3 regions of the Arthrobacter sp. 05L44 genome follow, and region 1 is predicted to be linked to each of the others. Evidence: riboswitches for the same ligand, from Rfam matches in the RefSeq annotation. Region 1 holds a riboswitch; each other region holds the start of a gene.
The links. Region 1 has a riboswitch for S-adenosylmethionine ahead of acs (acetate--CoA ligase). Riboswitches for the same ligand answer to the same signal wherever they lie in the genome.

Region 1 (3,247 bases):
GCACGCTCTTCCGGCCGATCCTGTCGCCGTAGTGCCCGCCCAGCACGCCGCCGATCGGCCGCGCGACGAAGCCGACGGCGTAGGTGGCGAAGGCTGCGATGGTGCCCACGAGCGGGGCGGCCGGGGCGAAGAACAGCGGGCCGAAGACGGTCGCTGCGGCCAGGCCGTACAGGACGAAGTCGTACCCCTCGATGGTGGTGCCGATGAAGCTGGCAACGGCCACCTTCCCGGTCATTTTCTGCGGGCGGGTTTCAGTACTCATATGCGGTCTCCTGGCGTATGCCGGGAAAGCGCTGCTTCCGGGATTCAAGCCGCGTGGGCCGCAAATCCGAGCGGAAGACGGCGCCTTCTCCATCGGTCCTGGCGGTAGCACCGTCCTCAATGAGGGGGTTGCTGCGGCGTCACAGAGCCAGATCTCTCAGCCGCTCGGGATGGTTACGAGTCCATCTCACACGGCAGGCGGCGAATACGGAAAAAGTCGGTCACATTTTGTAACCGACTCCCGTTGCGCCGTGCGGCAGGTGCTGGGTGCGCCGCTAGAGGCCTATCCGCCACCCCAGCCGGGCGGGGCACTCGTTGACCACGACGTCCAGTCCGGCGGCCGTGGCGCGTGAAACCGCGGCGTCATCGAAGACGCCCAGCTGCAGCCAGACGGCCTTGGCGCCGATGGCGATGGCCTCATCAATGACGGCGCCCACCTTCCCGGAGTTGACGAAGCAGTCCACGACGTCGATCGGGTGTTTCGCGGCGGGGATCTCCGCCAGGGACCGGTACCCAGTTTCCCCGTGGACGTCGTCGCCCGGGAGGTTGACGGGGATGATGTCCATGCCCATACGGTCGCGGACGTACAAGGAGACCTCAAAGGCCGACCGCCATTCATTGGTGGTCAGGCCCACCACCGCCCACGTGCCCTTGGTTCGCATAAGGCGCTCAATGACTGCCGGATCGTTAACGTGGACCATGCATTAACCCTACTCCTGCGCCCGGCGCGCACGATTGTCGAATAAATGACTGATTTTGATACCACATCAGGAGCGCCAGTGAATATTACAGCAACGTGTGGCTGGATTTTGCAGAATCGTGCATCTCGGTTCTAGTAGGTAGTGACCATCCCGAGCGGCTGAGGGACCTGGACCTATGAAGCCGCAGCAACCCCCGCCACGGCGAGGGTGCTACTGCCAGGACCGATGGAGTGCTGCACATGACCCCTGAAACCACGTCCACCCTGCCCGCTCCCGTCCGGGTCCCGGGCGCGGGCGCGGCGGCCACGCCCGAGCCGGATTCTGTGGCGTTCTGGGAAACCCAGGCGCTCCGTCTCGACTGGGCTCAGCCGGCCGCCGGCGAAACCAAACCCTGGCACACCGCCTACCGCCGGGTCCCGGCCGATCCCGCGGCCGGCCACGGCCCGGAGATCAGCTGGTTCGACGGCGGCAAGCTCAACGTCGCCTACAACTGCGTCGACCGCCATGTAGCGGCGGGACGCGGGGACAAGGTGGCCCTGTTCTTTGAGGGCGAGCCCGGCGACCGCCGCACTGTCACGTACGCCGAGTTGCAGCGCGAGGTGGCCAAGGCTGCCAATGCCCTGCTGGACCTCGGCATCGCCAAGGGCGACCGGGTGGTCATCTACCTGCCCGTGATCCCCGAGACCGTGATCATCACCCTGGCAGTGGCCCGCATCGGTGCCATCCATTCCCTGGTCTTCGGCGGGTTCTCCGCGGAGGCCCTGAGGTTCCGGGTGGAGGACACCGGCGCCAAGCTGCTGGTCACCACCGACGGCCAGTTCCGGCGGGGAGCTGCCGTCCCGGTTAAGGCCAACGCGGACGCCGCCGTCGCCGGCACGAACGCGATCGAACACGTCCTGGTGGTCAACCGGACCACCCCGGCCGGTGAGCTGGACACGGTCCCGATGACCGCGGGCCGCGACGTCTGGTGGCACGACGCCGTCGGCGCCGCGTCGGATGCCCACACCGCCGAGGCCTTCGACGCCGAGACGCCGCTGTTCATCATGTACACCTCGGGGACCACCGGGAAGCCGAAGGGCCTGGTCCACACCTCCGGGGGCTACCTCACCCAGGCGTCCTGGAGTTTCGAGCACCTCTTCAGCAACCCGGACCCTGCCCTCCGCGACCGGGATGTCCACTGGTGCACGGCGGACCTGGCCTGGGTTACGGCGCATACCTACGAGCTCTACGGCCCGCTCTCCAACGGCGCCACGCAGGTGATCTTCGAGGGCACCCCCAACACCCCGCACCCGGGCCGGCACTTTGAAATCATCGAACGCTACGGGGTGACGCAGTACTACACCGCGCCCACCCTGGTCCGGTCCCTGATGGGCTGGTTCCCCGAGGGTGTCCCGGACACGTACGACCTCTCCTCGATCCGCCTCCTCGGCACGGTGGGCGAGGCGATAAACCCCGAGGCTTGGCGCTGGTTCCGGGCCAACATCGGCGCCGGAACCGCCCCCGTGGTGGACACCTGGTGGCAGTCCGAGACCGGCGCCACCATCCTCTCGCCCGCCCCGACCGACTCCTCGTTCAAACCCGGCTGCGCGGCCCGCCCGCTGCCCGGCGTGAGCACCCGGATCGTCGACGACGCCGGCGCCACGGTTCCGCCGGGCGTGCAGGGCTTTATTGTGGTGGACTCCCCCGGCCCGGCGATCGCCCGGACCGTGTGGGGCAATCCGGCCCGCTACTACGACTCGTACTGGCGCCAGTACGCGCAGCAGGGCTGGTTCCTCGCCGGAGACGGTGCCAAGTACGACGACGACGGCGACATCTGGATCCTCGGGCGGGTGGACGACACCCTGAACGTTTCCGGCCATCTGCTCTCCACCATCGAAATCGAATCGGCCCTCGTGTCCCACCCGGACGTGGTGGAAGCCGGCGTCTGCCCGGTCGCCGACGCCAAAACCGGGCACGCCATCGTCGCATACGTGGTCCTCCGCGAGTCGGCAGCGATCCCCTCCCGCCGCTTAGCGTTCACGGAGGGAATCACCGCCGATTTGAAGGCGCATGTGGCGAAGGCGATCGGGCCGATCGCAAAGCCGCGAGACGTCGTCGTTGTGCCCGATGTCCCCAAGACCCGCAGCGGCAAGATCATGCGCCGGCTGCTGACGCAGCTCTTCGAGGGCACCGAGCTCGGCGACACCACGTCGCTGCAGAACGAACCGTCGATCGCCGGCATCCAGGCCGCCCTCCGTGACCGCAACAGCATCCCCGCCACACCCCAGAAGTTAGGAACCTCATGA
Region 2 (3,247 bases), on a different contig from region 1:
GTCGGCGAGCCGGGCCTCGGCCGCTGTGCTGTCCCGGAGGGTGACCAGCGGAAACCGCGAGCCCCAGGGCCGCCCGTCCGGCGCGGCGGTGGAGGGCCCGGTGGAGCCGTAGCAGCCGCCGAGGATGTTGATGGAGACGACGAAGTACTTGTCCGTGTCCACCGGCGCCCCGGGGCCGGCCAGCTGCTCCCACCACCCCGGTTCGGCCCCGGCGCCGCGGGTGACATGGGTGTCGCCGGTGAGGGCGTGCTGGATCAGCACCGCATTGGATGCGTCCGCATTGAGCGTCCCCCACGATTCGTAGGCGAGGGTGACGTCGGGAAGGGTGGCCCCGGATTCAAGGACCAGCGACCCCACCTGCACGAGCTGCACAGTGCCATCCGGGACAGTGCCATCCGGGTCAGCGCCGGCCGGTACAGCGCTGGCGGAGGATTGGTTTTCGGGTACACTCGTGCGGGTGACGGCAATCGTCATGTGAGGACCTAACTTCGCGCTTGCCCGCCGTCAGCTGACCGGCAGGCCAGGTCTTCACCCGGGGCACCCCGCCGCAGAAGGAGGGTTGCCGGCCAGCAAGCCGGGGCTGTCACTGGCACTCATGACCTGCCTTGATTCTACGAAAGCCGGCGGCGCCAGCGCGAAGATTGTGACGGCTGTGTGACAGCCAGACCCCGGCGCCGCCGCCCCTCAGGCGTCCTTCGCGGCCCGGAAACCGGCGTCGAGGTCGGCGAGGATGTCGTCGATGTGCTCGAGGCCCACCGAGAGCCGGACCAGCCCGGGATTGACGCCGGCCACCGCCTGCTGCTCCGGCGAGAGCTGGCTGTGGGTGGTCGACGCCGGGTGGATGACCAGGGAACGCACGTCACCGATGTTCGCCACGTGGGAGTGCAGTTCCAGGGCATCGACGAACCGCTTGCCGGCCTCCGCTCCCCCGGCGAGGTTGAAGGCGACGACGGCGCCGGTTCCCTTCGGCCCGTACTTGCGGCCGCGCTCGAACCAGGGGCTGGACGGCAGCCCGGCGTAGGCGACGGATTCGACGTCGTCCCTGGCCTCCAGCCATTCGGCCACGCGGGTGGCGTTGGCGACATGCCGCTCCACGCGCAGGCTCAGGGTTTCGATGCCCTGGGCGATCAGGAAGGCGTTGAACGGCGAGACGGCGGAGCCGAGATCGCGCAGCAGCTGGACGCGGGCCTTGAGGATATAGGACAGGTTCGCGCCCAGTGCCCCGTCCGCCCCCAGGTCCCGGGCGTAGACGAGGCCGTTGTAAGTGGGATCCGGGGTGTTGAAGCCCGGATAGCGGTCCGGGTCCTTGCCGAAGTCGAAGTTGCCGGAGTCGACGATCACGCCAGCGATCGCCGCACCGTGACCGCCGAGGTACTTGGTGGCCGAGTGGACCACAATGTCGGCACCCCATTCGATCGGACGGATCAGGTACGGCGTGGAAAGCGTGTTGTCCACGATCAGCGGGACGCCGGCCTGGTGGGCCACGTCCGCGATACCCTCGATGTCCAGCACGTCCTGGCGGGGGTTGGAGACCACCTCGCCGAAGAACAGTTTGGTATTCGGCCGCACGGCGTCCCGCCACTGGTCCAGATTGTCGGGGTCCTCGACGAAGGTTACTTCGATGCCGAACTTCTTCAGCGAGTGGGCCAGCAGGTTGTAAGTTCCGCCGTACAGGCTGGGACTGGCCACCACGTGGTCGCCTGCCTCGGCGATGTTGAGGATCGCGAAGGTCTCGGCGGCCTGGCCGGAACTGAGCAGGAGCGCCCCAAGGCCGCCTTCCAGGCTGGCCACCCGCTGTTCGACGGCGTCCTGGGTGGGGTTCCCGATCCGGGTGTAGATGGGCGCGAGTTCGGCGAGCGCGAAGCGGTTGGCGGCGCTTTCGGCGCTGGGGAAGACGAACGACGTCGTCTGGTAGATAGGCAGTGACCGGGCGCCGGTGGCAGCGTCCGGCTCCTGGCCGGCGTGGATCTGGCGGGTTTCAAAGGACCAGGCGTTGGACATCGGAGTGCTCCTTGTTACGGGCGCAGCCCGACTCCGGCCTCGGGGCCGGGACGGCGCTGGCAGCCGCGCTTGCCCGCCGGCGGGCGCCGGTGGGCCAGGTCTTCACCCGGGGCACCCCGCCGCGTTTGGAGGGTTGCCGGCCAGCAAGCCGGGGCTTGATGCTGGCGCTCATGACCTGGATTCAGTCTAGGAAGCGGTCCCGGCGGCAGGATAGGTTTGTGACGAAAATGAAGAACGACGGCGTGCGCAGGGCTCGGAAAAGGACATCCCACCTGGGTTAGGACACCCTAAGCTGAGAGCTCCATCACAAAGTGCCAAGATGATGGCATGCGCATGGATCACGTCTCTTACGCCTGTGAACAGGATGGCCTGGCTGCCACCACCGAACGTATCGCTTCGGCCCTTGGGGTCGAGGCCGTCAAGGGCGGAGTCCACCCCCGGTTCGGGACCCGCAACATGATCATTCCGCTCGCCGGGCACAAGTACCTTGAGGTCGTGGAGGTCCTGGACCACCCGGCGTCGGACAAGGCACCCTTCGGCCAGGCCGTCCGGGCACGCTCGGCGGCCGGCGGGGGCTGGATGGGCTGGTGCGTCGAGGTCGACGACCTCGGCCCGTTCGAGGAACGCCTGGGCCGCGCGGCCGTCAACGGCAACCGCAAGTTCCCTGACGGACGGGAACTGGTCTGGAAGCAGATCGGCATCCTCGGCCTGATCGCCGACCCGCAGGTGCCCTACATGCTCAAGTGGGAAGGCGATCCCGCGCTGCACCCGTCCAACGCCTACGAGAGCAGCGTCAAGATGTCTGCGCTCACCATCGCGGGTTCGGCCGAGCGGGTCACCGAGTGGCTGGGTGAACCGGTGGGCAAGCCGCTGGAGGACGTGGACGTGAACTGGCTGGCCCCGCACGGGACGCCTGGGATCCTCTCCGTCACGTTCGAAACGGATTCCGGCGCCGTCACTATCTGACGGTTTCCCCTACACTTCGGCCGCCAGCAGCGGGTGCCAATGATGCCACCCACCGCCGGCGGCCGAATTCCTTTAAGCCGCTGGTCCCGTCTGCTGGTCCCGTCTCAGGCCTTCAGCAGGTCCGGGTGGTGCACTTCCACCACGTTGGGGTGTGCCCGCAGCCGGTAGCGGAGGGCGTTGTCACCATAGGTCTCCAGGATCGGACTGTTGGTGGGGTCCACGGACAGTCCGCGGGCCTGGGCCTGGAATTCCGGGCTGACGGCCAGCCGGGGCATGGTGG
Region 3 (3,247 bases), on a different contig from region 1:
TCGTCTCCCTGGTCGGTGACGTCAGCGGTGAGGCCGACACGCTGGCCCGCCTGGTCAAAATCCAGGACCGCCGGACCCTGCTGCGGCGCAGCGCCGACGACACGGACCCAATCGAACGCGCCGTCGTCGCCAATGCCGACCAGCTGGTGGTGGTGGTCGCCGCCGCCAACCCGGAGCCCCGCACCGGGTTCATCGACCGTGCCCTCGTGGCGGCCTACGACGCCGGCATCGAACCGCTGCTCCTGGTCACCAAAGCGGACGTCAAGGACCCCGCCGAGCTGCTCGCCAACTATCAGCACCTCGACTTCCCCGTCATCATTTCCAAGACGGCCGACTCGGCCGCCTCGGGCATCGACGCCCGCTCGGACGACGGCCTGTCCGCCCGGCTGGACAAGAACGCGGTCTCGCAGCTGCGCGGGTACCTCGACGGCAAGGTCACCGTCATGCTGGGCCATTCCGGCGTCGGCAAATCCACCATGGTCAACGCGCTCACAGGGGCCGAACGTGCCACCGGCGGCGTCAACGCCGTGACCGGACGCGGCCGCCACACCTCCTCCTCCGCCCTGGCGCTGAAGGTCAACGACGCGCCCGCCGGCAGCTGGATCATCGACACCCCCGGCATCCGTTCCTTCGGCCTGGCCCACGTGGACCCGGACCGGATCCTGCGTTCGTTCCCCGACCTGGAGCCGGGCACCGCGGACTGCGAACGGGGCTGCAAGCACGACGCCACCGCCGTTAACTGCGGCGTGGACGCCTGGGTGCAGGGCGGCCACGCCGGACCGTCCGGCCCTGCGCGCCTTGCCTCCCTGCGCCGGCTCCTCGGCACGGATCCGCGCATGGAAGCACAGGAAACCAAGGAGCTGGGCAGCGTCTCCTAACAGGGTCCGCCCGGCCGGCAGCGACGTGGCCTCCCGGTCCCGGGAGCTTTTTGACGGTAGCTTGGAGGCATGAGCCAACCCGCTTCGAGCTACAACGATGACCTGCGCCTCGCCCATGTACTGGCAGATTCCGTAGATTCCCAGACCATGAGCCGCTTCAAGGCGCTCGACCTTCGGATCGAAACGAAGCCGGACCTCACCCCCGTCACTGACGCCGACAAGTCCGCCGAGGAAGCCATCCGCGGCCAGCTGTCCCGCTCCCGGCCGCGCGACGCGGTCCTGGGCGAGGAGTTCGGCAGCTCCGGCCACGGCTCCCGCCGCTGGATCATCGACCCCATCGACGGAACCAAGAACTTCGTCCGCGGCGTCCCCGTCTGGGCCACCCTGATCGCCCTCGTGGACGAGGGCGAGCCGGTGGTCGGCGTCGTCAGCGCCCCGGCCCTGGGCAAGCGCTGGTGGGCTGCCAAGGGCGCCGGCGCCTACATGGGCCGGTCCCTGGCCGCCGCCACCCGGCTTAAAGTCTCCAACGTCTCGCGCCTCGAAGACGCCTCGCTGTCCTACTCGAGCCTGGGCGGCTGGAAGCAGCGCGGCAATCTCGACGAATTCCTCGGCCTCACCGAGGAAGTCTGGCGCACCCGCGCATACGGCGACTTCTGGTCTTACTGCCTGGTGGCCGAGGGTGCCGTGGACATCGCCTGCGAACCCGAGCTCAACCTTTACGACATGGCGGCGCTGGTCCCGATCGTGACCGAGGCCGGCGGGCGATTCACCTCCCTCGAAGGCGAGGATGGCCCGTTCGGCGGGAACGCGCTCGCAACGAACTCCATCCTGCATTCGGAAGTCCTCAAGCGCCTTAACCCCGGCCTCGACGACCTCCTCTAGCCCGCTCCGCGGCAGGCAGCCGTAACACAACGCTTCACATTCCGGACCTCCCTTTCCCGGGCGGCACGCCATGTCCTAGGCTCGAACCAGGTCACGAGTGCCAGCGCTAAACCCCGGTTTGCTGGCCGGCAACCCTCCATTCGCGGCGGGGTGCCCCGGGTGACGACCTGGCCGGTCCGGAGCGGACCCGGCAAGCGCGGATCCCCTGTGAGCGGGGTCCTTTCAAGCGAGGTCCCATGACGACTGCCACCATTTCCACCCACCCCACCTCTTCCGCCGGCGCCCAGGAGCCGGCCGACACACGGTTCAACGCCGCCCGCAGGCCGCTGTCCGCCGTGTCCGGCGCCGAAATCCAAGCGCCGCTGATTCAGGGCGGCCACGTCCGCTACGCCAACCTGGACTACGGCGCATCGGCGCCGGCCCTGTCCGTGGTCTCCGCCTACCTCAACGAGATCCTGCCGTACTACGCCAGCGTCCACCGCGGCGCAGGCTACGCCTCGCAGCTCAGCACCTCGGTCTACGAAAACGCCCGGAACATTGTCCGAGGCTTTGTGGGCGGCCGTGCGGACGACTCGGTGATCTTCACCCGGAACACCACCGACTCCCTGAATCTCCTGGCCGGTTGCCTCCCGGCGGTTGACGGACGCCCTACGGGCGAGGTGCTCTACCTCGACATCGAACACCACGCCAACCTGCTGCCCTGGCAGAACGTCCCGCACCGCAGTGTGGTCGCGGCCCCCACCCTGGCCGGCACCGTGGCGCGGCTCCGCCAGGAACTCGCCCGCGGCGGGGTGAGCCTGCTCGCCGTCACCGGCGCGTCCAACGTCACCGGCGAGATCCTGCCCATCGGCGAGCTCGCCGCCCTGGCGCACGAGTTCGGCGCCCGGATCGCCGTCGACGCCGCCCAACTGGCCCCGCACCGCAGGATCAACATCAGCGCGGACGACGTCGACTACCTCGCGTTCTCCGGCCACAAGCTCTACGCCCCGTTCGGCGCCGGGGTGCTGGTGGGCCGCCCGGACTGGCTCGACGCCGGAACCCCGCACCTGGCCGGAGGCGGCGCCGTGCGGGACGCGAGGCTCGACTCCGTCAGCTGGACCACGGGACCGGCGCGCCACGAGGGCGGCTCCCCGAACGTGCTGGGGGCCGCTGCCCTGGCCCGGGCCAGCCAGGTCATCGAGGCGCTCGACGACGCGCAGTGGCACGCCCACGAAGACGCCATCCGGTCCTTCCTGGTGGAGGGACTGCAACGGATCGACGGCGTGAGCGTCCACCACATTTTCGAGGACACCGCCGCCGGTAACGGGCCCGGGACGATCGGCGTGGTCAACTTCTCCGTGGCCGGGTACGACGCCGGCCTGGTCGCCGCCTACCTCTCAGCGGAGCATGGCATCGGCCTGCGCGACGGCCGGTTCTGCGCCCACCCGCTGCTGAAACGGCTGGGCCTGCCGGCCGGGTCACTCCGTGCCAGTTTTGGCCTCGGGTCC

Region 2: linked by a shared signal. The riboswitch ahead of AC1DHY_RS13795 (bifunctional o-acetylhomoserine/o-acetylserine sulfhydrylase) and the one ahead of acs (acetate--CoA ligase) in region 1 are both predicted to bind S-adenosylmethionine.
Region 3: linked by a shared signal. The riboswitch ahead of AC1DHY_RS00815 (aminotransferase class V-fold PLP-dependent enzyme) and the one ahead of acs (acetate--CoA ligase) in region 1 are both predicted to bind S-adenosylmethionine.

Annotation. Positions count from the first base shown of each region.
Region 1 is NZ_JBFTNS010000003.1:258,444-261,690, reverse strand. Features, by position in the region: gene AC1DHY_RS10000 (MFS transporter) at 1-262, opposite strand, end outside; SAM riboswitch class I at 349-438, opposite strand; gene AC1DHY_RS09995 (CoA-binding protein) at 537-962, opposite strand; SAM riboswitch class I at 1,105-1,194, shown strand; gene acs (acetate--CoA ligase) at 1,202-3,247, shown strand; gene sfnG (dimethylsulfone monooxygenase SfnG) at 3,244-3,247, shown strand, end outside.
Region 2 is NZ_JBFTNS010000008.1:22,229-25,475, reverse strand. Features, by position in the region: gene metX (homoserine O-acetyltransferase MetX) at 1-474, opposite strand, end outside; SAM riboswitch class IV at 486-601, opposite strand; gene AC1DHY_RS13795 (bifunctional o-acetylhomoserine/o-acetylserine sulfhydrylase) at 685-2,001, opposite strand; SAM riboswitch class IV at 2,062-2,177, opposite strand; gene AC1DHY_RS13790 (VOC family protein) at 2,329-2,967, shown strand; gene AC1DHY_RS13785 (isopenicillin N synthase family dioxygenase) at 3,072-3,247, opposite strand, start outside.
Region 3 is NZ_JBFTNS010000001.1:175,254-178,500, forward strand. Features, by position in the region: gene rsgA (ribosome small subunit-dependent GTPase A) at 1-878, shown strand, start outside; gene hisN (histidinol-phosphatase) at 948-1,760, shown strand; SAM riboswitch class IV at 1,850-1,963, shown strand; gene AC1DHY_RS00815 (aminotransferase class V-fold PLP-dependent enzyme) at 1,997-3,247, shown strand, end outside.